3 regions of the Streptomyces sp. NPDC006551 genome follow, and region 2 is predicted to be linked to each of the others. Evidence: riboswitches for the same ligand, from Rfam matches in the RefSeq annotation. Region 2 holds a riboswitch; each other region holds the start of a gene.

What was found. Region 2 has a riboswitch for cyclic di-AMP ahead of ABZY12_RS06190 (M23 family metallopeptidase). Riboswitches for the same ligand answer to the same signal wherever they lie in the genome.
Positions count from the first base shown of each region.
Region 1: it holds a riboswitch for cyclic di-AMP, as region 2 does, so the genes downstream of both, ABZY12_RS11800 (transglycosylase family protein) here and ABZY12_RS06190 (M23 family metallopeptidase) in region 2, are expected to answer to the same signal.
Region 3: it holds a riboswitch for cyclic di-AMP, as region 2 does, so the genes downstream of both, ABZY12_RS21895 (M23 family metallopeptidase) here and ABZY12_RS06190 (M23 family metallopeptidase) in region 2, are expected to answer to the same signal.

Region 1 is NZ_JBEXOT010000008.1:161,296-170,669, reverse strand. It holds gene ABZY12_RS11830 (cyclopropane-fatty-acyl-phospholipid synthase family protein) at 1-1,115, opposite strand, end outside; gene ABZY12_RS11825 (NAD(P)/FAD-dependent oxidoreductase) at 1,307-2,689, opposite strand; gene ABZY12_RS11820 (Ppx/GppA phosphatase family protein) at 3,059-3,973, opposite strand; gene ABZY12_RS11815 (DUF501 domain-containing protein) at 3,970-4,515, opposite strand; gene ABZY12_RS11810 (septum formation initiator family protein) at 4,620-5,084, opposite strand; gene eno (phosphopyruvate hydratase) at 5,172-6,458, opposite strand; gene ABZY12_RS11800 (transglycosylase family protein) at 6,810-7,505, opposite strand; cyclic di-AMP (ydaO/yuaA leader) riboswitch at 7,509-7,684, opposite strand; gene ABZY12_RS11795 (transglycosylase family protein) at 7,943-8,938, opposite strand; gene ABZY12_RS11790 (cytochrome P450) at 9,053-9,374, opposite strand, start outside.
Region 2 is NZ_JBEXOT010000003.1:369,529-378,902, forward strand. It holds gene ABZY12_RS06180 (MFS transporter) at 1-616, shown strand, start outside; gene ABZY12_RS06185 (PP2C family protein-serine/threonine phosphatase) at 923-2,011, shown strand; cyclic di-AMP (ydaO/yuaA leader) riboswitch at 2,223-2,370, shown strand; gene ABZY12_RS06190 (M23 family metallopeptidase) at 2,382-3,503, shown strand; gene ABZY12_RS06195 (aldo/keto reductase) at 3,656-4,603, shown strand; gene ABZY12_RS06200 (PrsW family intramembrane metalloprotease) at 4,690-6,000, opposite strand; gene trmB (tRNA (guanosine(46)-N7)-methyltransferase TrmB) at 6,045-6,764, opposite strand; gene lhgO (L-2-hydroxyglutarate oxidase) at 6,941-8,137, opposite strand; gene ABZY12_RS06215 (MFS transporter) at 8,431-9,374, opposite strand, start outside.
Region 3 is NZ_JBEXOT010000025.1:67,459-76,832, reverse strand. It holds gene ABZY12_RS21915 (DUF5998 family protein) at 1-487, opposite strand, end outside; gene ABZY12_RS21910 (GNAT family N-acetyltransferase) at 553-3,720, opposite strand; gene ABZY12_RS21905 (HPr family phosphocarrier protein) at 3,907-4,188, shown strand; gene ABZY12_RS21900 (GntR family transcriptional regulator) at 4,376-5,059, opposite strand; gene ABZY12_RS21895 (M23 family metallopeptidase) at 5,277-6,059, opposite strand; cyclic di-AMP (ydaO/yuaA leader) riboswitch at 6,072-6,238, opposite strand; gene ABZY12_RS21890 (pitrilysin family protein) at 6,451-7,848, opposite strand; gene ABZY12_RS21885 (pitrilysin family protein) at 7,845-9,191, opposite strand.

The sequences.
Region 1 (9,374 bases), on a different contig from region 2:
CAGCGCGCCTCCAGGTTGGCCACCCAGCGGCGCAGCGTGAGGGCGTAGTGCTCGCGGATGGCCTCCACGTCCCGCACCTCGAAGCCGGCGTCCTCCAGGGTGGCGAGCGTGCGGCCCATCGGAGCGAGCTCCCCGTCGGGGAAGACGTACGCGTCGATGAACTCGTCCACCTCGTAGGTGGCTTCGTCCGGCGTGGGGCGGCGGGAGATCTGGTGGTTGAGCAGTCGGCCGCCCGGCTTGAGGAGCGCGTACAGGGTGTCGGCGTACTCGCGGTAGCGGACCTCGCCGACGTGCTCGGCCATGCCGATCGAGGAGATCGCGTCGTACGGACCGTCCTTGACGTCGCGGTAGTCCTGCACCCGGATCTCGATCCGGTCCGTCAGCCCCTCCTCGGCGATCCGCTTGCGGGCGAAGACGGCCTGCTCGCGGGAGAGGGTGACGCCGACGACCTGGGCGCCGTACTCGCGGGCCGCGTGGATGGCCATGGAGCCCCAGCCGCAGCCGACGTCGAGGAGCCGGTCGCCCCCCTTCAGCCGCAGCTTGCGGGCGATGAGATCCAGCTTGTCGCGCTGGGCGTCCTCCAGCGTGCCGTCCTCGGTCCAGTACGCGCACGAGTAGACCATCGAGGGCCCCAGCACCAGGGCGTAGAAGTCGTTGCCCACGTCGTAGTGGTGACTGATCGCCTGCTTGTCCCGGTGCTTGCTGTGCCGGGAGCCGGTGCGCCGCCGCATCTCCTCGGCGGGCGGCGCCGGCGGCGGGAAGGGCCCGCCGAGCTTCAGCAGGGCGCGGGCCGCGGCACGGAGCTTCGGGTCGCGGACGGTTTCCAGGGCGCTTCTGGTCTCCTCGGCGCGCTCCCAGATGAGCCCGGCGAGCCGGTCAAGGACCTCGTACAGATCGCCCTCGACGTCGATCTCACCGGCCACCCAGGCCCGGGCGAGGCCGAGTTCGCCGGGCTTCCAGAGCAGCCTGCGCAGGGCGCGGCGCTCCCGGACGACCAGAACGGGGCCGCCCACAGGTCCGGCTTCGCTGCCGTCCCAGGCCCGCAGGCGCACCGGGAGCGGGGCTCCCAGCAGATCCTCGGCGAGAGTGGTCAGCCGCAACGCGGCGTCGGCCATGGTGCACACCTCCGTGATGTCGTGCCCCAGAAAGGTTCGTCACCACGTAAACACCCTCGGTAGGCGATTACAGTCCCGCCGTCGCGCAACGAGTCGGCAAAACACCCGGGCGGACATGCCGAAGGACCGTCCGCACCACGGATGGCGGACGGCCCTTCGGCATTTACGGTCGTACGGGTACGGCGGTGGAGCTAGGAGGCCTTGGCCTTCTCCTGGCTCGCCTGGGCGACGGGCGCCGGGGCGGGCTTGGCGGCCTCGTAGAACTCCTCGCGCGGCGTCTCCATCGCACCGAGGGAGACGACCTCGCGCTTGAGGAACATCGCGAGGGTCCAGTCGGCGAAGACGCGGATCTTGCGGTTCCAGGTCGGCACGGCCATGCCGTGGTAGCCACGGTGCATGTACCAGGCGAGACGGCCCTTGAGCTTGATCTTCATCTTGCCCATGACGATCATCGCGACGCCCTTGTGCAGGCCGAGGCCGGCGACCGCGCCCTTGTTGGCGTGGCTGTACTCCTTCTGCGGGAAGCCCCGCATGCCGGAGACCACGTTGTCGCCGAGGACCTTCGCCTGGCGCAGCGCGTGCTGGGCGTTCGGCGGGCACCAGGCGTTCTCCACACCGGCCTTGCGGGCGGCGAGGTCCGGAACCTGGGCGTTGTCGCCCGCGGTCCAGATGTAGTCGGTGCCGGTGACCTGGAGGGTCGGCTGGGCGTCCACGTGGCCGCGCGGGCCGAGCGGGAGGCCGAAGCGGGACAGCGCCGGGTTGGGCTTGACGCCCGCGGTCCACACGATGGTGTTGGAGTCGACCTCCAGGCCGTTCTTCAGCACGACGTGGCCGTCGACGCAGGAGTCCATCGACGTCGAGAGGTAGATCTCGACGCCGCGGCCCTCGAGGTGCTCCTTGCCCCAGCGGCCCAGCTCCGGGCCCACCTCGGGAAGGATCTTGTCGGCGGCGTCGACCAGGATGAAGCGCATGTCCTCACGCTTCACGTTGGTGTAGTACTTCGCCGCGTCGCGGGCCATGTCCTCGACCTCGCCGATGGTCTCCGCACCGGCGAAGCCGCCGCCCACGAAGACGAAGGTCAGCGCCTTGCGGCGGACCTCCTCGTCGGTCGTCGAGTCGGCCTTGTCCAGCTGCTCCAGGACGTGGTTGCGGAGGCCGATGGCCTCCTCCACGCCCTTCATGCCGATGCCCTGCTCGGCGAGGCCGGGGATCGGGAAGGTGCGGGAGACCGCGCCCATCGCGATGACGAGGTAGTCGAAGGGAAGGTCGTAGGCCTCGCCGACGAGCGGCGCGACCGTGGCGACCTTGCGGTCCTGGTCGATGCTGGTCACACGACCGGTGAGCACCTCGGCTCCGCGCACGACGCGTCGCAGCGGGACGACGACGTGGCGCGGCGAGATGCTGCCTGCGGCGGCTTCGGGGAGGAAGGGCTGGTACGTCATGTACGACCGCGGGTCGACGACCGTGACGGTCGCCTCGCCGAAACGCATCTTCTTCAGAATGCGTCGAGCCGCGTACAGGCCTACGTACCCACCGCCTACTACGAGGATCCTGGGACGCTCCGTGGTGCTCATGCCATCGAGTATCCACCCCTCCGAGGGGGGTCGCTCGTGCGCCCCTTCACAAGCTTCGAGGGGAGCTCTGCTACACTGCGCGGCCCACGTGACCCAGGTCATGGTGCAGCAAAGGAACCGCGGTGTTACGGCGGACGTTGTTCACCCCTGTTGAACTGGCCTGGAGAGGCCTCGTTAACCCTGAACCACGAGGTGCGTTCACACGATGGAAACAGAGTGCGAACGGGGCTCCCCGCCTACGAAAGCGCCCCGGCAGGGGCCTTGGGGGCCGCCAAGACCCTCCATGACCCCCATCGGGGCGCTTTTCCTTGTGAAGAACTTCACGAAGTTTTCCGACGGTCCGTCGCGGGACGTGGCGCGGTGCGCCCGTTATGCCACGGACAGGGCGATTCCGTCGAGGATGTCGTGCTCACTGACGACGACCTCCCGGGCCCCCGTGCGCTCCATGATCTCCAGGAGGACCAGGGCTCCCGCGGCGATGACGTCGACCCGGCCGGGGTGCATGACGGGGATCGCGGCCCGCTCGTCATGGGTCGAGGTGAGCAACCGGCCGGTCACCTCGGCGACCTGGTCGTAGGAGATCCGCGAGTGGTGGATCTTCGTGGAGTCGTACTCCGTGAGCCCGAGCGCGATGGCGGCGACGGTCGTCACCGATCCGGCGAGCCCGACGAGGGTACGGGCCTCGGTGATCGGCACCGTCCTCCCGGCCAGGTCGAGCGCGGCCCGGATGTCGGCGCGGACGGCCTCGATCTCGGCGGCCGCCGGCGGATCGCTGCGGACGTGCCGCTCGGTCAGGCGTACACAGCCGATGTCGACGGAACGGGCCGCCTCCACGTGCTGGTTGCCGACGACGAACTCCGTGGAGCCGCCGCCGATGTCCACGACCAGATAGCGGTCGGTGCCGTGCAGCTCGGCGGTGGCGCCGGTGAAGGAGAACTCCGCCTCCTGGTCGCCACTGATCACCTCGGGCTCGACGCCCAGGATCTCCACCACGCCGTCGACGAACTCGTCCCGGTTCTCGGCGTCCCGCGAGGCGGAAGTGGCCACGAAGCGGAGCTTCTCGGCGCCGAGTTCCTCGATGACGGCCGCGTACGCGCGGCAGGCCGCGAAGGTCCGCTCCAGGGCCTCGGGCGCGAGCCGGCCGGTCTTGTCGACACCCTGGCCGAGCCGGACGATCGTCATCCGCCGGTCCAGCTCGATCAGCTCACCCGTCTCGGGGTGGACGTCGGCGACGAGGAGGCGGATGGAGTTCGTCCCGCAGTCGATGCCCGCGACCCGGGTCATTCGGCCGCCCCCTTCTCCGACTTCTCCGCGCACGGCGTGACGCAGGGCCCCTTGGCCCACCACTCCGGCAGCATCGCGATCGCCTCGTCGCCCAGCGGGTTGACCCCGGGACCGGCGGCCAGCGAGTGGCCGACCAGGACGTGCAGGCACTTCACCCGGTCCGGCATGCCGCCGGCGCTCGGGAAGCCCTCCAGGACCTCGATGGCGTCGCGGCGGGCGATGTAGTCCTCGTGCGCGGCCCGGTAGGCGGCGGCCAGCTCCGGGTCGGTGGCGAGCCGGGCCTGCATCTCCTTCATCACGCCGTTGGCCTCCAGGGTGCCGATGGCGGAGGCGGCGCGCGGGCAGGTCAGGTAGTACGTGGTGGGGAACGGGGTGCCGTCCGGGAGCCGCGGCGCGGTCTCCACGACGTCCGGGTTGCCGCACGGGCAGCGGTGCGCGATGGCACGCAGACCCCGGGGCGGGCGGCCGAGCTGCTCCTCGAAGGCGGCGACGTCCGCCTCGGTGGGCTCGGTGCGGGCGGTCTGCGGAGGGGGCGTTTCCATGCGTGCGTCTGTCTTCTCGTCGAGGGGCGGTTCGGTGGGTGGTGCGGTGCGCGGCGCGGTCGGCCGTGCGGTGTGCCGTCACACCATCATCTCGCGCCGCCGCGTCAGCGGGGCGCGTCGGCGCGGTCGACGCCGTTCCAGAGACTGGAGTACCAGGGGGTGCCCGCCTCGGACTGCTCGGCGCGGCGGGCGCGCTCCGCCTCGGGGTCGTTCACGGTGAAGCCGGTCTCGCCGGGCATGACGTAGTGCAGATGCTCGCGGGCGAGGCGGCGGACGTACGCCGGGTCCTGGAGCCGGGCCTTCTCGTCCCTCAGCTGCTCGACCCGTTCGGCGGCCTCGGCGGCCTGGCGCTCCTGTTCGGCGATCTCGCCCTGCTGGGAGACGTACTGACGCATGGGGTAGGCGAGCGCCACCACCAGCGAGCAGACGACGAGCGCGAGGAAGGCCGCGCGGCCGGTGAGCCGGGAGCGGCGGGCCTGGCGGCGGGTCTGGGAGCGGTAGACACGGGCGGCTGTCTGCTCGCCGAGGAGCCTGATCCTGGTCGCGGTCGAGAACCGGTCCCCGGCCATGTGCGTGCCTCCCCTTTACGTACGTACGTCCCCGCACACGGTACGGGACCGGGTGCGGGGACGTAGGTAACCGGGCTTTCTGCGGGATCAGCCCTTGAAGCGCGGGAAGGCGCTACGGCCGGCGTACACGGCCGCGTCGTCGAGGATCTCCTCGATGCGCAGCAGCTGGTTGTACTTGGCGACGCGCTCGGAGCGGGCCGGGGCGCCGGTCTTGATCTGGCCGCAGTTGGTGGCGACGGCGAGGTCGGCGATGGTGACGTCCTCGGTCTCGCCGGAGCGGTGGGACATCATGCACTTGAAGCCGTTGCGCTGGGCCAGCTCGACGGCGTCCAGGGTCTCGGTCAGCGAACCGATCTGGTTGACCTTGACCAGCAGGGCGTTGGCGGAGCCCTCCTCGATGCCGCGGGCCAGGCGCTCCGGGTTGGTGACGAACAGGTCGTCACCGACGAGCTGCACCTTGGCGCCCAGCTTCTCGGTGATGGCCTTCCAGCCGGCCCAGTCGTCCTCGAACAGCGGGTCCTCGATGGAGACCAGCGGGTAGGAGGCGACGAGCTCCTCGTAGTACTCGGTCATCTCGGCGGCCGAGCGGGACTTGCCCTCGAACTCGTACGAGCCGTCCTTGTAGAACTCGGAGGCGGCGACGTCGAGCGCCAGCGCGATGTCCTTGCCCGGGACGTAGCCGGCCTGCTTGATGGCCTCGAGGATGAGGTCGAGCGCGGCGCGGTTGGAGTCCAGGTTCGGGGCGAAGCCGCCCTCGTCGCCGAGGCCGGTGGACAGGCCCTTGGTCTTCAGGACGGACTTGAGGGTGTGGTAGACCTCGGTGCCCCAGCGCAGCGCCTCGGAGAAGGACTCCGCGCCGATCGGGGCGATCATGAACTCCTGGATGTCCACGTTGGAGTCGGCGTGCGAGCCGCCGTTCAGGATGTTCATCATCGGAACGGGCAGCAGGTGCGCGTTCGGGCCGCCGAGGTAGCGGAAGAGCGGCAGGTCGGACGCCTCGGAGGCGGCGTGCGCGACGGCGAGGGAGACGCCGAGGATGGCGTTGGCGCCGAGCGAGGACTTGTCCGGTGTGGCGTCCAGGTCGAACATCGCCTGGTCGATCAGGCGCTGCTCGGTGGCGTCGTAGCCGACGAGCTCCGGGCCGATCTGCTCGATGACGGCCAGGACGGCCTTCTCGACACCCTTGCCCTGGTAGCGGTTCGGGTCACCGTCGCGGAGCTCGAGGGCCTCGAACGCACCGGTGGACGCACCGGACGGAACAGCAGCACGGCCGGTGCTGCCGTCGTCGAGGCCGACCTCGACCTCGACCGTGGGGTTGCCTCGGGAGTCCAGGATTTCCCGGGCTACGACGACGTCGATGGACGGCACGAGCATCTCCTTCTGGGATGTGAAGCTAGATGTGACGCATGCGGTGCAGGGTCTCTTTGGCCTTGCGACAAGAGCCTAACCGGCTCCGGGGCTCCGGCCAGCCGGGCGCCCGCCCGCTGGGACGAAAAAGGACCCAAGGGCATGCATCTGGGGACGAACGACCTCAGAACTACTGGACGGTAACGGCGCGTGGGCCAGCCCGTGGGGCGTTCTCGGGTCCGGAAACGCGCGGAACCCCGGTCCGGCGCGCACGGGGGAAGGGTGCGCCGGGCCGGGGTGGTCACCGCGGGAGGGTCGTAGGGGCGCGACGCCCCCAGGGGCCCGTGTGAGCCGCCGGGCTCACGCGGGCCGCCGGACTCACTTCAGGTGAAGCTGCTGGCCCGGGTAGATCAGGTCGGCGTCGTCGACGATGTCCTTGTTGAGCTCGAAGAGCTTCGCCCAGCCGCCCTTGACGTCGTGCGCGGCGGCGATCTTGCTCAGCGTGTCACCGGCCACGACCTTGTACTCGCCGTCACCCTTCGCGACCTTCTCGCCGGTCGGGGTGGTGACGGTCTTCTTCGGCTCGGCCTTCTTGGACGCGGCCTTCGGAGCGGTGCGCTGCTCGCTGCGGGTCGTCGGCTGCTCGGCCTGGCGCTCCTGCTGCGCGGGGGCGGCCTGCTCGGCGGAGCCGCCGTCGTACGAGGCGCTGGAGAGGCCCACGCCGCAGCTCGGCCAGGCACCCTTGCCCTGGCCGGCCAGGACCTTCTCGGCGATCGCTATCTGCTGCGACTTGGAGGCCTGGTCGGCGGTCGAGGCGTACGCGGTACCGCCGTAGGCGGCCCAGGTGGAGGCCGAGAACTGCAGGCCGCCGTAGTAGCCGTTGCCGGTGTTGATGGACCAGTTGCCGCCGGACTCGCACTGGGCGACGGCGTCCCACTCGGAGGCGGTGGCGGCCGAGGCGGACCCGGCGGTCATCAGCGGGGCGGCGACGGCGACGCCGGCGACGCCGACGAGCGCGACGGCGCGGGTGGCCTTGGAAGCACGACGGTGTTTGCCCTTGCCGGAAAGCAGCATGCGATTTCTCCTCACCGACGCCTGCGAGGTGAGCTGTCGGGTTCGGACCAAGTGAGTTGTCCGGCCGCGTGCCTCAGCACGCGGCTCCACCCCAAGCCGGCCTTCCGTCCGTCTGTCTCGACGGCCGGGACCGGCGCTTACCTTGGGTCCCCCGCTCCTGCCTTCGGCGCTTGCGCGACGACTGTTCCCATCAACCGACGGCAGGATTCGGCGTTTCGGTCGACGGGGCCCGCGGTGGCGAGCGGTCACGACCGTAGGCACAGACCCCCACGAAGTTCAAAGACGTCTATTAGGGAGAAATCGCCCTTACTTGCCCTCGGCCGAACAGCGTTTGCGCAGGTGAGAGGTGACGGGAGCAAAGTTTGCGGACGTGACACGCCGACGGCGGCAAAGAGACCCATATCTCACTTGCCCAGAACCGGACATATAGCCCCGAACTACCCCTGCGCGGGCGCGGTTTCGGGCGTCAGGTCGAGGCTCTGACCAGGGAGGATGAGATCCGGATCGCCGCCCACCGTCTGGCGGTTGGCGTCATAGAGGGCGGCCCATCCGCCGGGGAGCTCGTTCTCCTGAGCAATCTCGGTGAGGTTGTCTCCGGGCTTGACGGTGTATTCGTCCACAGTGCCCTGAGTGTCCGTATTCTCCGAACCCGCGCCGGCGGTCACATCGCCTGCCGACCCGTCAGCTCCATCGGACGGCGAGGCGTGCCGACCGGTTTCGCCAGTGCTGTCCGTATTGCCCACCTCTTCGGGGGCGGCGTCGCCACGGTGCTTGCCGGTGCCGGGGACGGCCGGGGCGGACGGCGAGAGGGACGCCTCGGGGGCGGTGGGGGAAGGCGTGCCGGTGCCCGTCGACGCGTCCGGCGTCGTGGGCGCGGTCGGGACGGTCTCGGGGGTGGTCGGGGCGGCCGGGGTGGTGGGAACGACCTCGGGGGCCGTCGGGGTCGCCTCGGGGGTCGTCGGGGCGATCGGAAGGCCCGTGGTCCGGTTCGACTCCTCGACCGGACCCGTGGGCTCCGTCGGCACGACGGGCGGACCCGGGTCGACCTCGGGAGCGGTGCCGTCGTTCGTCAGGCCGGCGATCGGGGCGCAGGTGTCCCATTCCGTGCCGCCGGCGGCGAGCGCCTTCTCGGCCACCACGATCTGCTGCGCACGGCTGGCCAGGTCGGCGCTGGACGCGTACGCGAGGCCGCCGTGCCGCTCCCAGGTCTCCTGCGTGAACTGGAGCCCGCCGTAGAGCCCGTTGCCGAAGTTGGCGCTCCACAGGCCGCCCGACTCGCACTCGGCCACCCGGTCCCAGGTGGCGGCGTCGGCGGCGGAGGCGGAGCCCGCGCCGAGCAGGGGCAGCGCGAGGGCCGATCCGGTCACGCCTGCGGCGACGACGATGGCGGGGGCCTGGCGGGGTCTGCGGTGACGTCCGTTCCCGGAGCGCATGCGGAATGCCTTTCGCGTGACGGCTGAGATTGACGGTGAACGTAGCGGCATTCGAACGTCAGTCACAAGTCGATGCAGCGGAGATCACGTAAAAGTCACAGTCTTGACGGAGCGTCAGCGGACAAGGGGGTCGAACTCCACCGGAAGCGTGCGCAATCCGCGCATGATGAGCCCTCCTCGCCACCGCAGATCGGCGGGATCCACGGCAAGTCGCAGGTCCGGCAGCCGAGTCAGAAGGGTGGCGAGGGCGATCTGCCCCTCCAGCCGGGCGAGCGGAGCGCCGATGCAGTAATGGATGCCGTGCCCGTACCCGAGGTGCTGGTTGTCGCGCCGGGACAGGTCGAGGGTGTCCGGCCGGTCGAACCGCGCCGGGTCGCGGTCGGCGGCGGCGAGCACGACGAGGACCGGATCGCCCGCCGGGATCTCCTGCCCGCCG
Region 2 (9,374 bases):
CGTACGGGAGGAGGCGGCCGAACCGGCCGGGGAGGGCGGCCAGTTCCGTACGGTGCTCGCGAACCGGACCTTCTGGCTCTTCTCGCTCGCGATGACCGGCTCGTACGTCCTGTCCTTCCAGGTCTACCTCGCGCTGCCGCTGGCCGCGGACAGCACGGTGGTGACCACCGCGCTGTTCGTCGTCTCGGCGCTCGTCGCCCTGGCGGGCCAGCTGCGGATCACGGCCTGGTGCAAGCGCCGGCTGACGCGCGAGCGGTGCCTCATCCTCGGTCTGGGGCTGATGGGCGCGGCCTTCCTGCTGCCGGTGGCGGCACGCGGGGTGGCGGGCCTGCTGCTGTGCGCGGCGGTCCTGGCGCTCGCGAACGCGGTCCTCTACCCGTACGAGATGGACACGGTCGTCGCCCTTTCGGGCGGGCGGTGGGTGGCGACGCACTACGGCCTCTACAACACCGTCTGCGGGGTCGGCATCACCCTCGGAAACCTGGGGACCGGCGCGCTGCTCGACCTGACGGGCCGGTCGGTCACGCCGTGGCTGGTCCTCTGCGGGGTGGGTCTCGTCTGCGCGGCGGCGGTGGGGGTGCTGGCCCGGGGCGGGCGGCTCGCGGGGACGCTCTGACCTCCGGTCCACCCGCGCCCCCGGGGGCGCGTGCCCGGGCCTCGGGGCCACGTGTCTTGGGTCCCGTGTGCCTCCGTGGCGCGTGTCCCGGGTCTCGGGCGCGGCCCGTGCCCCTGTGTCCGTGCCGGTACCCCGGTCGGCGGAGCGGGGGTCGCCGCGCGGCGCGGCTACCGCCACGCTGGGAAGGGCGCGGTACCGTCCGTCGCCGTGTACGGACCGGGCAGGAGAGCACAGGTGGGGCAGCAAGCGGCGGGGAACGGGTCCTCCCCCGGGCCGCGCCCGCGCGGTGAGCGTGCGCGGCGGTTCATCCGCGCCCTGCCCCCGCTGATCATCGCCGGAGGGGTCGTCTTCGACCTGTCCACCCCGCCCGCCTACACCGCCGCCCCGATGTTCTCGGCCGCACCGCTCATCGCGGCCCCGTTCTTCTCGATGCTGACGACCCTGCTCACCGGGATCGCCGCCGTCGTCGCCAGCGTCGGACTGCACATCTACAACGACACCCTCACCGACGTCCCGGCACTCACCGAGACCCTCACCGTCATCACGGTCTCCGCCCTCGCCCTGCTGATCAACCGGGTCGTGCGGCGCAGCGGCGAGCGGCTGGCGTCGGCCCGGGTGATCGCGGAGACGGCGCAGAAGGCGGTGTTGCCGACGCCCGCCGAGCGGATCGGCGGGCTGCAGATCGCCGCCCGTTACGAGGCCGCGCAGGCGGACGCGTTCATCGGCGGCGATCTGTTCGCGGTCCAGGACACGCCCTACGGGGTACGGCTCGTGGTCGGCGACGTACGGGGCAAGGGGCTCGACGCGGTCGAGGCCGTCGCCGTCGTCATCGGCGCCTTTCGCGAGGCGGCCGAGCAGGAGTCGACGCTGGAGGGCGTGGCGCAGCGTCTGGAGCGGGCGCTGGCCCGTGAGGGCACCCGAAAGACCGGTCTGGACGCCGCCGAGGGGTTCACCACCGCCGTACTGGCCGAGATCCCGCGCGGCAGCGGTCTCGTACGGGTGGTGAACCGCGGGCACCCGGAGCCGCTGCTGCTGTACGCGGACGGGGAGCTGTCCCTGCTGGCGCCGAGCGAGCCGGCGCTGCCGCTCGGTCTGGGCGAGCTGGCCGCGTGGCCGGACCGGGCCGACGAGGCGCCGTACCCGCCGGGCGCCACGCTGCTCCTCTACACGGACGGTCTCTCCGAGGCGCGCGACGCCGCGGGAGCCTTCTACGATCCCGCCGAGCGGCTCGCCGGGCGGATCTTCCCGGGGCCGGAGGCGCTCCTGGACGCGCTCGTCGACGATGTGCGCCGGTACACCGGGGGCGGGACGACGGACGACATGGCGCTGCTGGCGGTGAGCCGCCCGACGCAGGGGCAGCCGGAGCGGCGGCGGACGATGCCCGTGGTGCCGTGACCATCCGTAGTCGACGGGTACCACTCCGATAACAATTGACACACCGTCAGAATCACGTTGTTCGCCGGGTGTTTGCTGAAGGGGGGTCAAGTCGGGCCATTCTGCCGCAATCTCGCGAATGATCAACCGGAACGGCTTGGAAACGGGACCCCGTGTCTATTAACGTTCGATAACGCAGCGCGGTCGTCCCAGCCGTCGCAAGAGACGGCACCGTGCGCACGCGCCGAATCCTGAAAAGGAACCGGGGAACCACCAATTGGGGTGAATCGGGCACCTTCGCACTCGTGCGACAACGCCCGTAGGAGACCTTCCTGCTCCGAACCCGTCAGCTAACCCGGTAGGCGAGAAGGAAGGAAAGGAGCACGCCTCCGTGGCGTCCAACACCCCTGCCCCCGAAGCTCCCTTCGACGCGTTCGGTGCCTCGGGTGCCCCCGGGGCGGACCCCGGCACAGGCGCGTGGGAGGAGTGGAATCCCACCGAGGACTCCCTTCGCCAGCAGGCGCGCTCCGGCGCCGGCGGCCGTCATCGCGTCGTCAAGCAGCGCTCCAACTTCGCCCGCTCCTCCACCGTCCTGGGCGTCGGTGTCATCGCCGCCGTCGGCGCGGGCGGCCTGGCCACCGCGCAGGAGAAGCCGGCCGTCTCGATATCGCTTCCCGACCTCGGCCTCCCGGACGCCTCGGAGCTGCCCGGCGTCGGCGAACTGATCTCCGACGGGAACGGCGGGACCGACGGGAACGGTGGCGGGGACGGCTCGGGCTCCGGTACGAACAACCCCCTGCCGCTCACCGCCTCCCTCACCCTGGAGGCCGAGGGCACCGGCGACACGGACGCCTCGGCCGGATCGGCCACCGCGACCACCGCCGACGCCGGCGAGGCGCTGCGCGCCCGCATCCTCCAGCAGGCCGAGCAGCAGCAGGCGTCCGCCGACGCCGCCGAGAAGGCCGCGGTGGAGAAGGCGGCGGCCGAGAAGGCCGCCGAGGAGGCCGCCGCCAAGGCGACCGCCGCGGAGAAGGCGGCCGCCGAGGCGAAGAAGAAGGCCGAGGAGGAGGCCGCGGCCAAGGCTGAGGCGGAGCGCCTGGCCAAGCTCGCCGCCAGTTACGCCCTGCCCACCTCCTCGTACACCATCACCTCCACGTTCGGTGAGTCCGGCTCGATGTGGTCCTCCGGCTACCACACCGGCCTCGACCTCGCGGCCCCCACGGGCACCCCGGTCAAGGCCGTCCACGGCGGCACCATCAAGTCCGCGGGCTGGTCGGGCTCGTACGGCTACCGGATCGTCCTGGAGCTGGAGGACGGTACGGAGGTCTGGTACTGCCACCTGTCGTCCATGACGGTCGGGGCGGGTCAGTCCGTGGGCACCGGCGAGACCATCGGCCGCGTGGGCGCGACCGGCAACGTCACCGGCCCCCACCTCCACCTGGAGGTCCACACCCCGGGCGGCTCCGGCGTGGACCCGTCGGCCTGGCTGCGCGGCAAGGGCCTGAACCTCTGACCCATCGCGGAAAGGGCGCGAGCGGGCGGCGCGAACCGAGGGGACGACGGGCGGCGCGAACCGAGGGAACAGCGGGCGGCGCGAACCGAGGGGAGGCCGCAGCGGCGAGGCGTGCCGGAATAGCCCGCGTGGCGGGGGTGGTTGTGGAGCCTATGACTTCTCTTCGCCGACTGGGCTCCTCGGACCTGCACGTCTTCCCGCTCGCGCTCGGAGGCAACGTCTTCGGCTGGACCGCCGACGAGACGCGGTCCTTCGCCGTCCTCGACGCCTACACCGCCGCGGGCGGCAACTTCGTCGACACCGCCGACTCCTACTCGGCCTGGGCCGAAGGCAACGAGGGGGGCGAGTCCGAGACCATCATCGGCAAGTGGCTCGCCGCGCGCGGCAACCGCGCCGACGTCGTGATCGCCACCAAGGTCGGGGCCCACCCCCGGTACAAGGGCCTCTCCGCCGCCACCGTCAAGGCCGCCGCCGAGGAGTCGCTCCGCCGCCTCGGCACCGACTACATCGACCTCTACTACACCCACTTCGACGACGAGTCCGTCCCCGTCGAGGAGATCGTCACCGCACTCGACCAGCTGGTGAAGGACGGCAAGGTGCGGGCCGTCGCCGCCTCCAACATCTCCCCTGAGCGGCTGCGCGCCTCCCTCGACTTCGCCGAGGCCGAGGGGCTCGCCCGCTACGTCGCCCTCCAGCCGCACTACAACCTCGTCTCGCGCGAGACGTACGAGGGTGAGCTCCTGGAGACCGCCGAGCGCGCCGGTCTCGCGTCCGTGCCGTACTTCGCCCTGGCCTCCGGCTTCCTGACCGGCAAGTACCGCCCCGGAACGACCGTCGACAGCGCCCGCGCCCAAAGGGCCGGCGCGCACCTGGACACCGAGCGGGGCAGGGCGGTGCTCTCCGCGCTCGACACGGTCGCGGACGCCCACGGCGCCGAGCCCGCCACCGTCGCGCTCGCCTGGCTGGCCTCCCGGCCGACCGTCGCGGCACCGATCGCCTCGGCCCGTACGGTCGAGCAGCTCCCGGCCCTGGTCGCGGTCGCCGACCTCACGCTCACCGAAGCCGAGCTGACCTTGCTCACCGAGGCCTCCGCGGTCTGAGCCTGTTGACCGAGGCCTCCGCGGTCTGAACCCGCTGGTCGAGGGCTCCGCGCTCTGAGCCGGTTCCGACGTGGGTCGGGGCCCGGTCAGCTCCGGTACGGGTTGTAGCCGCCGTAGTCGAGGTACTGCGGCGGCGCCCACACCCGGCCGGTGGCCCGCGCCGCGTACGTCAGCGCGGGAGAGGCGACCGCCTTGCGCTGCCAGAGGTGGTGCAGCAGCTCCTGCTCGCGGGCGGTGAAGTCCTCCTCCGCCGTTCCCCGCTCGGCCCGGTGGCGCAGAAAGGCGAGGGTCGTCGCGAACGCCTCGTACTCCCCGACGGCCTGCGCCGCCGGCTTGCCGTACGTTCGGGCGGCGAAGTCGCGGGCCACCGAGCGGGCCCGCATCGAGGAGAGCGCGAGGGGTTCGGCGGGGGACAGCCAGCCGGCCGCCGCGTACGCCGGGAGCTGCCCGGATATGGTGCGCAGCTCCTTCTGCCGGCTCCATATCGCCAGCCAGGTCAGCAGCCCGAAGACCGGCACCATGAACATGCCGTACACCGCGAAGAAGCCCCATGGTCCGAAGACGGCCGAGCCGTTCCACAGGGCGTGCATGCCCATGGCGAGGACCAGACCGGTCAGCGGCAGCAGGATCCGGCGGACGCGCCGGCGGCGGGCGGCGAGGGCGGCGAAGCCGAAGCCGAGTCCGGTGAGCACGGTGAAGAGCGGATGCGCGAACGGCGACATCACGATCCGTACGAAGAACGTTCCGGCGGTCACGGAGCCGAGGCCCGAGCTGCCGAACTCCTGGTCCTCGCCGAAGGCGTTGCCGAGATAGAGGATGTTCTCCGTGAAGGCGAAGCCGGTGGCGGTGAAGCCCGCGACGACGACTCCGTCGAGGAGGCCGGTGAAGTCCCGTCTGCGGAAGAGGAAGATCAGCAGGATGGCGGCTGCCTTCGCGCTCTCCTCGACCACGGGCGCGACGGCGGTGGCGCCGAGGGTGTCCGCGGACGCCGGGTCGGCGGTCGCGGTGGCGATCCAGCGGACCGCGAAGGAGTTGGCGAGGATCGCGACGAGCGCGGCGGCGAAGGCGCCCCAGGCGAAGGCGAAGAGAAGGATCTTCCAGGGGCCGGGCTCCACGCGGTCGAGCCAGCGGAACACGGCCATGAGGAGCGGCACGGGCAGGACGGCCAGGCCGAGGCCGACCAGGAACCCCTCGGTGCCTGTCTGATCCCGCACCAGCGCCAGGATCACCAGGGCGCAGAGCGCGAGCACCGTGATCACGGCGACGGCCCGGACCACCTTGCTGCGCCAGAAGGCGCGCCGGGGCCGGTAGCGCCACTGGGCACGGCCGGGGACGGCGGGGAAGGCCGGCTCCTCGGTGTCCCGGGCGGGTACGGGGGCGGGTACGGGGTTCGACACGTATGCGACCCTAACCAGCCCCACCGACAGCGTGCGCGGGAGTTCTACATCCTGTGGAAAAGCAGGTCGTGCACGACGTGTCCCTTGTCCAGACCCTGTCCCTCGAAGCGGGTGAGGGGGCGGAACGCGGGGCGGGGGGCGTAGCCGCCGTCGGGCTGCGTGTTCGCGAAGTCGGGATGCGCGGAGAGCACCTCCAGCATCTGCTCGGCGTACTCCTCCCAGTCCGTCGCGCAGTGCAGGACGGCGCCGGGCTTCATCCGCGTCGCGAGGAGAGAGAGGAACTCCGGCTGGATGAGGCGCCGCTTGTGGTGGCGCTTCTTGGGCCAGGGGTCCGGGAAGTAGACGCGGCAGCCGTCGAGGGCGTCGGGGGCGAGCATCTCGCGCAGCAGGATGATCGCGTCGCCGTTGGCGACCCGGACGTTCTCGAGCCCGTTGCGGTCGGCGAGACCGAGGAGGTTGCCCTGTCCGGGGGTGTGGACGTCCACGGCGAGGATGCCGGTGCCGGGGTCGGCGGCGGCCATCTGCGCGGTGGCCTCGCCCATCCCGAAGCCGATCTCCAGGACGACGGGGAGGCCGCCGAACATCTCCTTCAGGTCCAGGACCCGCTTGCCGTCGATGTCCAGACCCCAGTCGGGCCAGCGCTTGAGCATCGCCTCGGCCTGCCCCGCGGTGACGCGGCTGCGCCGGGGCTGGAAGCTGCGGATACGCCGCTCGTGGTGCGACCCGGCGGGATCGGGCAGGGGCCCCTCACCGGCGGCGAACATCCGACTGCCCCGCCGCGCGACGACGGGCTCGGCGAGGGACTGCGGAAGGGTTTCACGAGACTCAGACACAATGCGGCAATTCTACGGGGTCGGGGCCTCGTCCCCCCGTGTGGCGATCGTTCCGCAGGGCTGGGAAGCCCGCAGCCCTGCGAAACGATCGCCGCAACCGGGGGCGGCTACAACATCGCCAAGGCCCTCGCCGCCACCTCGCGGCCGATCGGGAGGGACGCCGTCGCGGCCGGCGAGGGGGCGTTCAGGACGTGCACCGTCCGCGAGGCCTCTTGGATCAGGAAGTCGTCGACCAAGGTGCCGTCCCGCAGGACCGCCTGTGCGCGCACGCCCGCCGCGGCGCGCCGCAGATCACGCTCCTCCACGACCGGCAGCAGTCTGCGCACCGCCTCCGTGAAGGCCCGCTTCGACAGCGAACGCCGCAGCTCACCCGCTCCGTACCGCCAGTGCTCTCGCGCGATCGCCCATGATCCCGGCCACGCCAGCGTCCCCGCGAGGTCCCCCGGCCGGACGACCGACCAGCCGTATCCCTCCCGGGCCAGGGCGGGCACCGCGTTCGGCCCGACATGCACGCCACCGTCGATACCCCGCGTCAGGTGCACCCCGAGGAACGGGAACGCCGGGTCCGGAACCGGATAGACCAGGCCGCGGACCAGCGACGCGTTCGCCAGTTCGTAGTACTCGCCACGGAAGGGGACGATCCGCATGCCCGGGTCGTCGCCGGCGAGCCGGGCCACCCGGTCGCAGTGCAGCCCCGCGCAGTTCACCAGGACCCGCCCCCGCACCACGGCGCCGGCCGCCGTGCGGACGGCCACGCCCCACGGCCGCCGGTCGACCGCCGTGACCTTCGCGCCGTACAGGATCCGCGCCCCGGACGCCTCGGCGAGCTGCGCCGCCACCGCGCCGTAGTCGCAGATCCCCGTCGTGCCGACGTGGATCGCCGCGAGCCCCCGCACTCTCGGCTCGTACTCGGTGATCTGCGCCGGCCCGAGCTCCCGCACCGGAATGCCGTTCTCCCGGCCGCGCTGCACGAGCGCGTGCAGCCGCGGCAGCTCCTCGCGCCCGGTGGCGACGATGAGCTTGCCCGTGACCTCGTACGGAAGGCCGTACTCCGCGCAGAACTTGACCATCTCGGCCGCGCCCGCGACCGCGAACCGTGCCTTCAGGGACCCCGGGCGGTAGTAGATCCCGCTGTGGATCACCCCGCTGTTGCGTCCCGTCTGGTGGCGGGCCGGGCCGTGCTCCTTCTCCAGGACGGTGACCCGGGTGCCGGGCGCGGCACGGGTCAGGGCGTACGCCGTCGACAGACCGACGATCCCGCCGCCGACCACGAGCACGTCGCAGTCCACGTCCCGCACGGACACCCGCACCACCTCCCACCCCGATAGTGCACTGGCCCACTGACACAGCCGCTAAACCCGGTGGGACACGCGTCACGCCGGCCCACGCGGTCCCACGCCGGAGCTCAGGGACTCACGCGGTCCCACGCCGGAGCTCAGGGACTCACGCGGTCCCACGCCGGAGCTCAGGGACTCACGCGGTCCCACGCCGGAGCCTCAGGGACTCACACGGACCCACGCTGGAGTCCCAGGGACTCACACGGACCCACGCCGGAGTCCCAGGGACTCACGCGGTCCCACGCCGGAGCCTCAGGGACTCACGCGGGAGCCATCAGGAGCGGCCGGGCCCGCTCCCGCAGCTCCATGACCCGGGGCTCGTCCCCGTACGGTTCGAGCCGGTGCAGCAGATCGCGTACGTACTCGGTGGTCCGGGCGGACGAGATCCGGCCCGCCACCTCCACCGCGCGCGTGCCCGCCGCGCAGGCCGCGTCCAGGTTGCCCGACTCCAGCTCGGCCACCGCCGACACGACGAGCCGCAGCCCGTGCGAGCGGACGTACTCCTCCGTCGGCCGGGACAGCGCCTGCTCGGTGAAGCGGCGCACCTGGCGCGGCGCCTTCAGGTCCCGGTAGCACTCGGCGGCGTCGGCGCAGAACCGGTCGTACGAGTAGAAGCCCAGCCAGGACGGGTCGGCGTCGCCCTCCCGCGAGCGCTCCAGCCAGCCCTCGGCCGCCTTGAGCGCGGCCGCGGCCGCCGCGCCGTCGTTCGCCTTCGCGTGCGCCCGCGCCTCGACGAGCCGGAAGAAGGACATGGTGCGGGCGGTGGCGAGCCCGCGGTTGCGTTCCAGGGCGGCCTGGGCGAGGTCCACGCCCTCGTCGGCGAAGCCCCGGTAGGTGGCCTGCAGCGACATGGAGGCGAGGACGTAGCCGCCGAGCGGCACGTCGGCGGCGGCGCGCGCGAGGCGCAGCGCCTGGATGTAGTAGCGCTGGGCGGCCTCCTGCTGACCGGTGTCGAAGGCCATCCAGCCGGCCAGCCGGGTCAGCTCCGCCGTGGCGCCGAACAGGGCCCGGCCGACCTCGTCGGAGTACGAGCCGAGCAGCAGCGGTGCGGCGTCGACGCGTAAGCACTCCGGGACCATGGAGGAACGCCAGTCGCCGCCCCCGTACTTGGAGTCCCAGCGGCGCGCGTCCTCGGCGGCCTCGCGGAGCTTGGCGACGTCGCTGTGGCCCACGCGCGCGTGGAGGCCGGTCTCCGGCCCGTCGA
Region 3 (9,374 bases), on a different contig from region 2:
TGAGGTCGTCGGCGGTGGCGTTGCCGGTGTAGCCGTGGTCGGCGTCGCAGTTGGGGTCACCGCAGGCGGCGGGCTCCAGGTCGATCCGCGAGACGGCGCCCCAGCCGATGGTGAGGACGACCTCGCGGGGCAGCGTGCCGGGGGTGTACGACTCCGGGTTGGCGACGACCCGGCTGACGACGACCGAGGAGATCCGGTCGAGCTTGACCGACTCGGTGGACGTCGTGGCGTACGGCGTCGGGGAACTGGTGTCGGCGGCCTGCTCGTCGGTGTGGCTGACGATGAAACGGTTGGCCGTCAGGACGAGGACGGTGACATGGCGGCGGACCTCGTTGGAGTCGAACGTGGTCTCCTGGTGCACCAGGTACGACGCGATCGCCTCGCCACCGACGGCGGCCTCCACCGCCTCGGCCACGAGGGCCGGGTAATAGCCGCTGCGCTCGATCGCCGCGCGCAGCCCCTGGGTCGTCGTACCGGTCTTCGCCATGGACTCCATCCTAATCCGTCGGAAGGGGCGCTCCGGGCCGCTCCGGGGCTGCCCGGGCGGCGCGGTCAGTAGCTCGGCAGGCTGCGCGGGCCGAGGTCGGTACGGAGCGGGGGCGGGGCGAGGCGGACCATGGCGCCGAGGACGGAGAGGCCGCGCGAGGCCACGACCACGGGCTCCAGGGTGACCGCGACGACCTCGGGGTGGTCGTCGACGAGCCGGGAGACGCGCAGCAGCAGCTCCTGGAGGGCCGGGGTGTCGACGGGGTCGGAGCCGCGCCAGCCGAAGAGGAGGGGGGCGGTGCGGATCGACCGTACGAGCTCGGCGGCGTCCCGGTCGGTGGCCGGGACCAGCCGGTGGGACATGTCGCCGAGCAGCTCGGAGGCGGCTCCGGCGAGCCCGAAGGAGAGGACGGCGCCGACAGCCGGATCGATGGCGGACCGCACGACGGTGTCGACTCCGCGCGGCACCATCGCCTGGACGACCGGGTGGAGCTCCTCGGGCTTGCCGAGAGATTCGGTCAACTCGGCGTACGCGGTGCGGAGTTGTCCCTCGGTGGCGAGATCGAGGCGTACGCCGCCGAGGTCCGGGCGGTGGCGCAGATGGGGCGCGGTCGTCTTCAGGGCCACGGGATATCCGAGGCGGGCGGCGGCCGCGACGGCGGCGTCGGGGGTGGGCGCGGGCAGGATCGGGAGGACCGTGATCCCGTAACGCGCGAGCAGTTCGCCTGCGGCGTCGGCGTCGAGGGTCACGCCGTGGGCGTCCGCTTCCTCCCCGAGCAGCCGCTCGATCTGTTCGGCGGCCCCCGCTTCGTCGATGTTCTCGTACTCCGGTACCCGCCCCGGCTCGGCGGCCTGCCGCCGCCACTGCCCGTACCGCACGGCCTCCGCCAGCGCCCGCACGGCCCGCTCGGCGGCGGGATAGGCGGGGATGTTGCCACTGCAGGGCGCGGGCGCGGCCCCGTCCGGTCCCTCCCCACCGGGAGGGCCGTCCTCGGCGCCCTTCGTCGCCTGGGGCGGCCCGCCGACCTGGCCGCCCGTGGCGGGCGCCTCGGGCCTGACGCCGCCCGATCCGGAACCTGCGGCACCGCCGACGACCGGGCCTCCGCCGACGGGGTCCCCGGCAGCGGCGGGCGCCGCCGGGGCCGGTGGAGTGCCGGGGCTGAGCGCCGCCGGGTGGGCCGGGGCCGGTGGAGTGCCGGGGCTGAGCGCCGCCGGGTGGGCCGGGGCCGGTGGGGTGCCGGGGCTGAGCGCCGCCGGGTGGGCCGGGCCCGGTGGGGTGCCGGGGCTGGGCGTCGTCGAGGGCGCCGAGGTGCCCGGCGGGGCGGGTGCCGTCCAGGGTGCCGGTGACGGGCGCGTGCTCGTCGCCGCCGAGAGGGCTTCCGCCAGGCCGCCCATCTCGACGTGGACCACGACCACCGGCTTGGCCGGGGCCGGGGCGGAGGCGACGGCCTCGCGGAGGTGGGCAGCGAGGACCTCGCCGTCGCCGGATTCGACGGCGCCGTTCTCGCCGACCCAGGGGATCGCCGTCACGACGACCGCGTCACTGGTCTCGTCCGCGAGCGCCGCCGCCAGCGCCTCGCGAAAGTCCGCCGGGCTCGCCGCCGTGGTGAGGTCGAGCGGACGCAGCGGACGCAGCCCTTCCGTCAGGCAGGCGTCGTAGGTCAGCAGCCCGAGCGACTCGGAGTTGCCGAGGATCGCCACCCGCGGCCCGGCCGGCAGCGGCTGGCCGGCGAGGAGCAGGCCCGCGTCGACCAGTTCGGTGACCGTGTCGACCCGGATGACTCCGGCCTGCCGGAGCAGCGCGGAGACCGTGGCGTGCGGGATACGGGTGACGGGAACCCGGTGTCCGGGGGGCGCGCTCCCGCTGTGGCGGGCCCCCTTGACCACCACGACCGGCTTGACCGCCGCCGTCCGCCGCGCAAGCCGGGTGAATTTGCGGGGGTTCCCGATCGACTCCAGGTAGAGCAGGACGACGTCCGTCTCGGGGTCGTCGTACCAGTGCTGCAGGAGGTCGTTGCCGGAGACGTCGGCGCGGTTGCCCGCCGAGATGAAGGAGGAGAGTCCGGCGCCCCGCCGGTGGAGTCCGGCGAGGAGCGCGATGCCGATCGCCCCGGACTGGGTGAACAGCCCGATCCGCCCGGACGTCGGCATCTGCGGGGCGAGTGAGGCGTTCAGCCGGACACCGGCCGAGGTGTTGATGATCCCGAACGCGTTGGGCCCGATGATCCGCATGCCGTACGAGCGGGCCTGCCGCACCAGTTCGCGCTGTCGTTCCCGTCCCTGCGGCCCGCTCTCGGCGTAGCCGGCGGAGAGGACGACCAGGCCCCGCACGCCGTGCTCGCCGCAGTCGGCGACCGCCTCCGGCACCCGCTCGGCGGGGACGGTCAGGACCGCCAGGTCCACCGGCTCGCCGATGTCCGCGACGGAGCGGAAGGCCGGCACCCCGTCGAGCGAGACCGTCCCCTCGCCGAGGGCCCGGTTCACCGCGTACGTACGTCCGGTGTACCCCCCCTCCAGGAGGTTGCGCAGCACGGTCCGGCCGACGCCCCCCGGGGTGCGCCCGGCTCCGACGACGGCGACCGAGCGGGGGGCGAGCAGGCGCTGCACGGAGCGGGCTTCGGCGCGCTGTTCCCGCGCGCGCTGGACGGCGAGCGAGCGGTCGGTGGGCTCGAGGTCGAGATGGAGCCGTACCGAACCGTCCTCGAAGCTGCGCTTCTGGGTGTACCCGGCGTCCGTGAAGACCTTGATCATCTTGGTGTTCGCGGGCAGCACCTCCGCCGCGAAGCGCCTGATGTCCCGCTCCCTCGCCACCGCGGCGATGTGTTCGAGGAGCGCGGAGGCGACGCCCCTGCCCTGGTGTGCGTCCTGGACCAGGAACGCGACCTCCGCCTCGTCGGCCGGGGCGCTCGCGGGGAGCCCCTGGGCGTTGATGCGGTCGTAGCGCACGGTGGCGATGAACTCCCCGCCGACGGTCGCCGCGAGCCCCACCCGGTCCACGAAGTCGTGATGGGTGAAGCGGTGGACGTCCTTGGCGGAGAGGCGCGGGTACGGCGCGAAGAAGCGGTAGTACTTCGACTCGTCCGAGACCTGTTCGTAGAAACTGACCAGCCGGTCGGCGTCGTCGACGGTGATGGGCCTGATGCGCGCGGTCCCGCCGTCACGGAGGACGACGTCCGCTTCCCAGTGGTCGGGGTATGCGTGTTCAGGCTGTTCCTGTTCCGACGCGCTCTGCATGGGCCAAGCCTACGGCCGGGGTACGACACCGGCACCGGTCGCGCACGGCATGCGTGCCGTGCGGGGTATGGGCAAGGTAGGAAGGCCGAAGGGCCGTCGTGTCCGGGCCGGAGGTCGGTACGAGCATGTCGCGACCCGTGTGAGAGACTGGTCTAGACAACCCGCTAAGACTTGAAGGGCAACACCATGGCTGAGCGCCGCGTCAACGTCGGCTGGGCCGAGGGCCTGCACGCCCGCCCCGCCTCCATCTTCGTCCGTGCCGCCACGGCCTCCGGCGTCCCCGTGACGATCGCCAAGGCCGACGGCAACCCGGTGAACGCCGCGTCGATGCTCGCGGTGCTCGGTCTGGGCGCGCAGGGCGGCGAGGAGATCGTGCTCGCTTCGGACGCCGAGGGCGCCGAGGCCGCTCTGGACCGTCTCGCCAAGCTGGTTGCCGAGGGCCTCGAGGAGCTTCCCGAGACCGTCTGACGACACTTCACGAAGGGGCCGCGCCCGCCGTCGATCACGGCGGGCGCGGCTCCTTCGTTTTCCGTGTGGTCACTCCGGACCGGAATAAAGGGAAGCACAATTCCGGGCGACGCCATTCCCGTCGGCCTTATTTCGGGCAGCACGAATACAGCCGGAGAATTCCATCTCTTTGTATACGGCCCCGTCGTTAATTCCGGACGCTCGCGGTGTTTACGACATGTTGCGAAGCCCTCACACGCCCTCGCCCGGAGCTCTTCAGCCGGTGCAGGACCAGCGACCGCTCGGCGTGCAGGGCGGTGAGCGCACGGGCCCGCTCGGCGTCGCCGCGCGCCACGGCGTCGACGATCGCCCCGTGCTCGGCCCATGCCTCCACGGGCCGGCCGGCCGGCTCGACCACGTACATCCAGGCGATCTTGTGCCGGAGCTGGGTGAGCAGCGCCGTGAGCGCCGGGCTGCCGGACGCCTGCGCCAGAGTCTCGTGGAACCAGCCGCCGAGCGAGCGCAGATCGTCGCCCTGGCCGCGCCTGGCCCGCTCCTGGCCGAGCCTGACCAGGCCGCGCAGCACCTTGAGATGGGCTTCGGTGCGGCGCTGGGCGGCGCGGGCGGCACCCAGCGGCTCCAGCAGCGACCGCACGTCCAGCAGGTCGGCCGCCTCCTGCTCGGTGGGCTCGGCGACATGGGCCCCCGCGTGCCGGCGGGTGATCACGAACCCCTCCGATTCCAGGGTTCGCAGCGCCTCGCGGACCGGGACGCGGGAGACTCCATAGCGGCGGGCGAGCTGCTCCTCGGTCAGCCGGCTGCCGCGCTCGAAGACCCCGGAGACGATGTCGTCCCGGATCGCCGTGCATACCGAGTGCGCGGGGATGCGCATGTTCGACCTCCGCCTCAATCCGCGCGAAACCCATCCTATTGACGTCCGTCCGCCGGTTCCTCGCCGACTCTTCGATGACGGACGACTGTCCGGTGACTCTATTGCAGCGGGGCGGCAATTCCGATGGCTACCGGGAATCCATGGATATCTTTTGGCCGAGAAAAGCCCCGGCTCAGTACGAGCCGGGGCTTTTCTGACGCGGAGGGGCGCGGTCGGGTCAGACGTTCACGCCACGGGCGCGCAGGTACGCGACCGGGTTGATGTCGGAGCCGTACTCGGCGCTGGTGCGGGCCTCGAAGTGCAGGTGCGGGCCGGTGGAGTTGCCGGTCGAACCGGAGATGCCGATCCGCTCGCCCGGGGTGACGGTCTGGCCGACCGAGACACTGATGGCCGAGAGGTGCCCGTACTGGGTGTACGTGCCGTCGCTCATCCGGATGACGACGTTGTTGCCGTACGCGCCGCCCCAGCCGGCCTCCACGACGGTGCCCGAGCCCACCGAGACGACCTTGCTGCCGTAGGCGGCGTGGAAGTCGACGCCGGAGTGGCTGCCGGAGGACCAGAGGGAGCCGCCGGTCTTGTAGCCGGTGGTGACGTACGAACCGGCGATGGGGAGCTGGAAGGAGTTCAGGCGCTTGCGCTCGGCCTCACGGGCGGCGCGCTCCTTGGCCTCGCGGATCTCCTTGGCGCGGGCCTCGGCCTTGCGCTTCGCCTCGGCCTTGGCACGGGCCTCGGCCTTCGCCTTGGCGAGGGCCTCGACGGCCTCCCGCTCCTGGACGGCGGCCTGGACGTCGATCTGGTCCGCCAGGGACTCGGAGACGACGGCCTGGTTCAGGCCGGTGTCCTCGAGCGAGCGGGTGTCCGTGTCGGCGGCGAGCGCCGGGGAGGCGAGGGTTCCGATGACGCCGGTGGTGGCGAGGGCGGCGACGCCGGCGATGCCCGCGCTGCGGCGCGCCATACGGCTCGGACCACGATGCTTCCCGGTGGCACGGGTGAACGCCATGAAGTGGCTGATCCTTTCCTTCCTTCTCGCCTACCGGGTTAGCTGACGGGTTCGGAGCAGGAAGGTCTCCTACGGGCCCCTCCGCGCTCAGGCGAAGGCGTCCGATTCACCCCAGGGACTTCGTGTGGGTCCCCGGCTCCCCAGGCTCGCGCCTGACGGGGACTCGGCGATGACTGTCCGGTGCCGCGGTCGCGGCGGGTGCAACTGACGAACAGCCGGACCGACGCTAAGCGGACTGTCTTTCAATCAGCAAACAGACACGTCCTTTTGTAAGACATGCCACAGGGCAGACGGGCACCCTCTCCCGCAATACGGACAAAGACCCAACAAAGGCGAGGACCCCGACGTAGGGTGACGTCGGGGTCCTCGAAGTGGCGCTGGAGCTCCTCGATCAGCCGGTGACGACGGTCACTTCGCCGATGCCGAGCGCGCGCACGGGCTCCTCGATCTGCGCCGCGTCACCCACGAGCACGGTGACCAGACGGTCCACCGGGAAGGCGTTGACGACGGCCGCCGTCGCCTCCACCGTGCCGGTCTCGGCCAGACGCGCGTACAACTGCGCCTGGAAATCATCCGGAAGGTGCTGCTCGACCTGGTCGGCGAGCGTCCCGGCGACAGAGGCGGCCGTCTCGTACTTCAGCGGCGCCACGCCCACGAGGTTCTGCACCGCGACGTCGCGCTCCGCGTCCGTCAGCCCCTCGGCGGCGAGCGTGCGCAACACCTTCCACAGGTCGTCAAGCGCCGGGCCGGTGTTGGGGGTGTCGACGGAACCGCTGATGGCGAGCATCGCGGCGCCGTTGCCCTCGCCGTCGGAGCGGAGCACCTGGCCGAAGGCCCGCACGCCGTAGGTGTAGCCCTTCTCCTCGCGCAGGACACGGTCCAGGCGGGAGGTGAGGGTGCCACCGAGGCAGTACGTGCCGAGGACCTGGGCCGGCCAGACCCGGTCGTGCCGGTCGGCGCCGACGCGGCCGATCAGCAACTGGGTCTGGACCGCGCCGGGACGGTCCACGATGACCACGCGGCCGGTGTCGTCGGCCGTGATCGGCGGCATGCGACGCGGCTCGGTCGTGTCGCCCGTCCAGGCGCCGAGGGTCTCGGCGAGGACCTTGTCCAGGTCGACGTCGGTCAGATCGCCGACGACCACGGCGGTGGCCGTGGCGGGCCGCACGTGCGCCTCGCAGAAGGCGCGGACGGCCGCGGCGTCGATCGCGGCGACCGTCTCCTCGGTGCCCTGGCGCGGCCGGGACATGCGCGAGCCGGCCGGGAAGAGCTCCTTGGAGAGCTGCTTGGCCGCCCTGCGGGCGGGGTTCGCCGTCTCGTGCGGGATCTCGTCGAGCCGGTTGCGTACCAGCCGCTCGATCTCGGTGTCGACGAAGGCCGGGGCGATCAGGGCCTCGGAGAGCAGACCGAGCGCCTTGGGCAGCCGGGAGACCGGAACCTCCAGGGAGATCCGTACGCCCGGGTGGTCGGCGTGCGCGTCGAGCGTGGCGCCGCAGCGCTCCAGCTCCGCGGCGAACTCCTCCGCCGAGTGCTTGTCCGTCCCCTCGGAGAAGGCCCGGGCCATGATCGTCGCGACTCCGTCGAGACCCTCCGGCTCGGCGTCCAGGGGCGCGTCGAGGAAGATCTCGACGGCCACCACCTGCTGGCCGGGGCGGTGACAGCGCAGCACCGTCAGGCCGTTGTCCAGCGCGCCGCGCTCGGGGGCCGGGAATGCCCAGGGGCGGGCGGTGCCCGGCTTCGGCTGCGGGTGGAACTCCATGCTCGTCAAAGACGCGGCAGCGTCGCTCACTGGTCCGCTCCCTCTTCCTCGTCGCTCTCGCTCTGCTCGGCGGTGACCGGTTCGTAGACGAGCACCGCGCGGTTGTCGGGACGCAGCCTGGCCGCGGCGACCTCGCGCACCTCGTCGGCGGTGACGTCCAGGACCCGGTTAACGGCCGTCAGGGCGAGCTGCGGGTCGCCGAACAGCACCGCGTACCGGCACAGTTCGTCGGCGCGGCCGGCGACCGTGCCGAGCCGGTCCAGCCACTCGCGCTCCAACTGGGCCTGGGCGCGCTCCATCTCCTCGGGCGTCGGACCCTCGGCGGCGAAGCGGGCCAGCTCCTCGTCGACGGCGGACTCGATCTCTGGGACCTCGACGCCGCCCGACGTCTTCACGTCCAGCCAGCCCAGCGAGGGCGCGCCGGCCAGGCGCAGCAGGCCGAAGCCGGCCGCGACGGCCGTGCGGTCACGGCGGACCAGACGGTTGTGGAGCCGGGAGGACTCTCCGCCGCCGAGGACGGTCAGGGCCAGGTCGGCGGCGTCGCACTCGCGCGTGCCGTCGTGCGGGAGGCGGTAGGCGGCCATCAGCGCGCGGGCCGGGACCTCCTCCTCGACGACCTCGCGCAGCTGCTCGCCGATGGTGTCGGGCAGGGTGCCGTCGCGCGGGGGCCGCTTGCCGTCGTGGGACGGGATGGAGCCGAAGTACTTCTCGATCCAGGCGAGCGTCTGCTCCGGGTCGATGTCGCCGACGACCGACAGCACCGCGTTGTTCGGCGCGTAGTACGTACGGAAGAAGCTCCGCGCGTCCTCCAGGGTGGCCGCGTCCAGGTCGGCCATGGAGCCGATCGGCGTGTGGTGGTACGGGTGGCCCTCCGGGTACGCGAGGGCGGTCAGCTTCTCGAAGGCCGTGCCGTAGGGCACGTTGTCGTACCGCTGGCGGCGCTCGTTCTTGACGACGTCGCGCTGGTTCTCCATGGACTCGTCGTCCAGAGCGGCCAGCAGCGAGCCCATCCGGTCCGCCTCCAGCCAGAGCGCGAGCTCCAGCTGGTGCGTCGGCATCGTCTCGAAGTAGTTGGTGCGCTCGAAGCTCGTCGTGCCGTTGAGCGAGCCGCCCGCGCCCTGGACCAGCTCGAAGTGACCGTTTCCGTGGACCTGCTTCGAGCCCTGGAACATCAGGTGCTCGAAGAGGTGGGCGAGACCGGTGCGGCCCGCCACCTCGTGGCGCGAGCCGACGTCGTACCAGAGGCAGACCGCGGCGACCGGGGTCAGGTGGTCCTCGGAGAGCACCACGCGCAGGCCGTTGGCCAGCCGGTGCTCGGTCGCTGTCAGGCCGCCGGAGCCGGCCTCGGCCGTGGCCGTGTGACCCATGGGCATGTACGTCCCTTCGATCGCGATATGGAAAAGTCCTGCCACTGTATGCAAGCGCACCGACACCTGGCGAAGTTCCCGCAGGTTCGCCGCTTCCCTCTTCCGGGTCGCGACGGGTCGCGTACGGCCGACGACGGGCCCGCCGGGAGGGCCGAGCCCGGGTCGCGGTCGGCGTTGTCGGTGGGACGG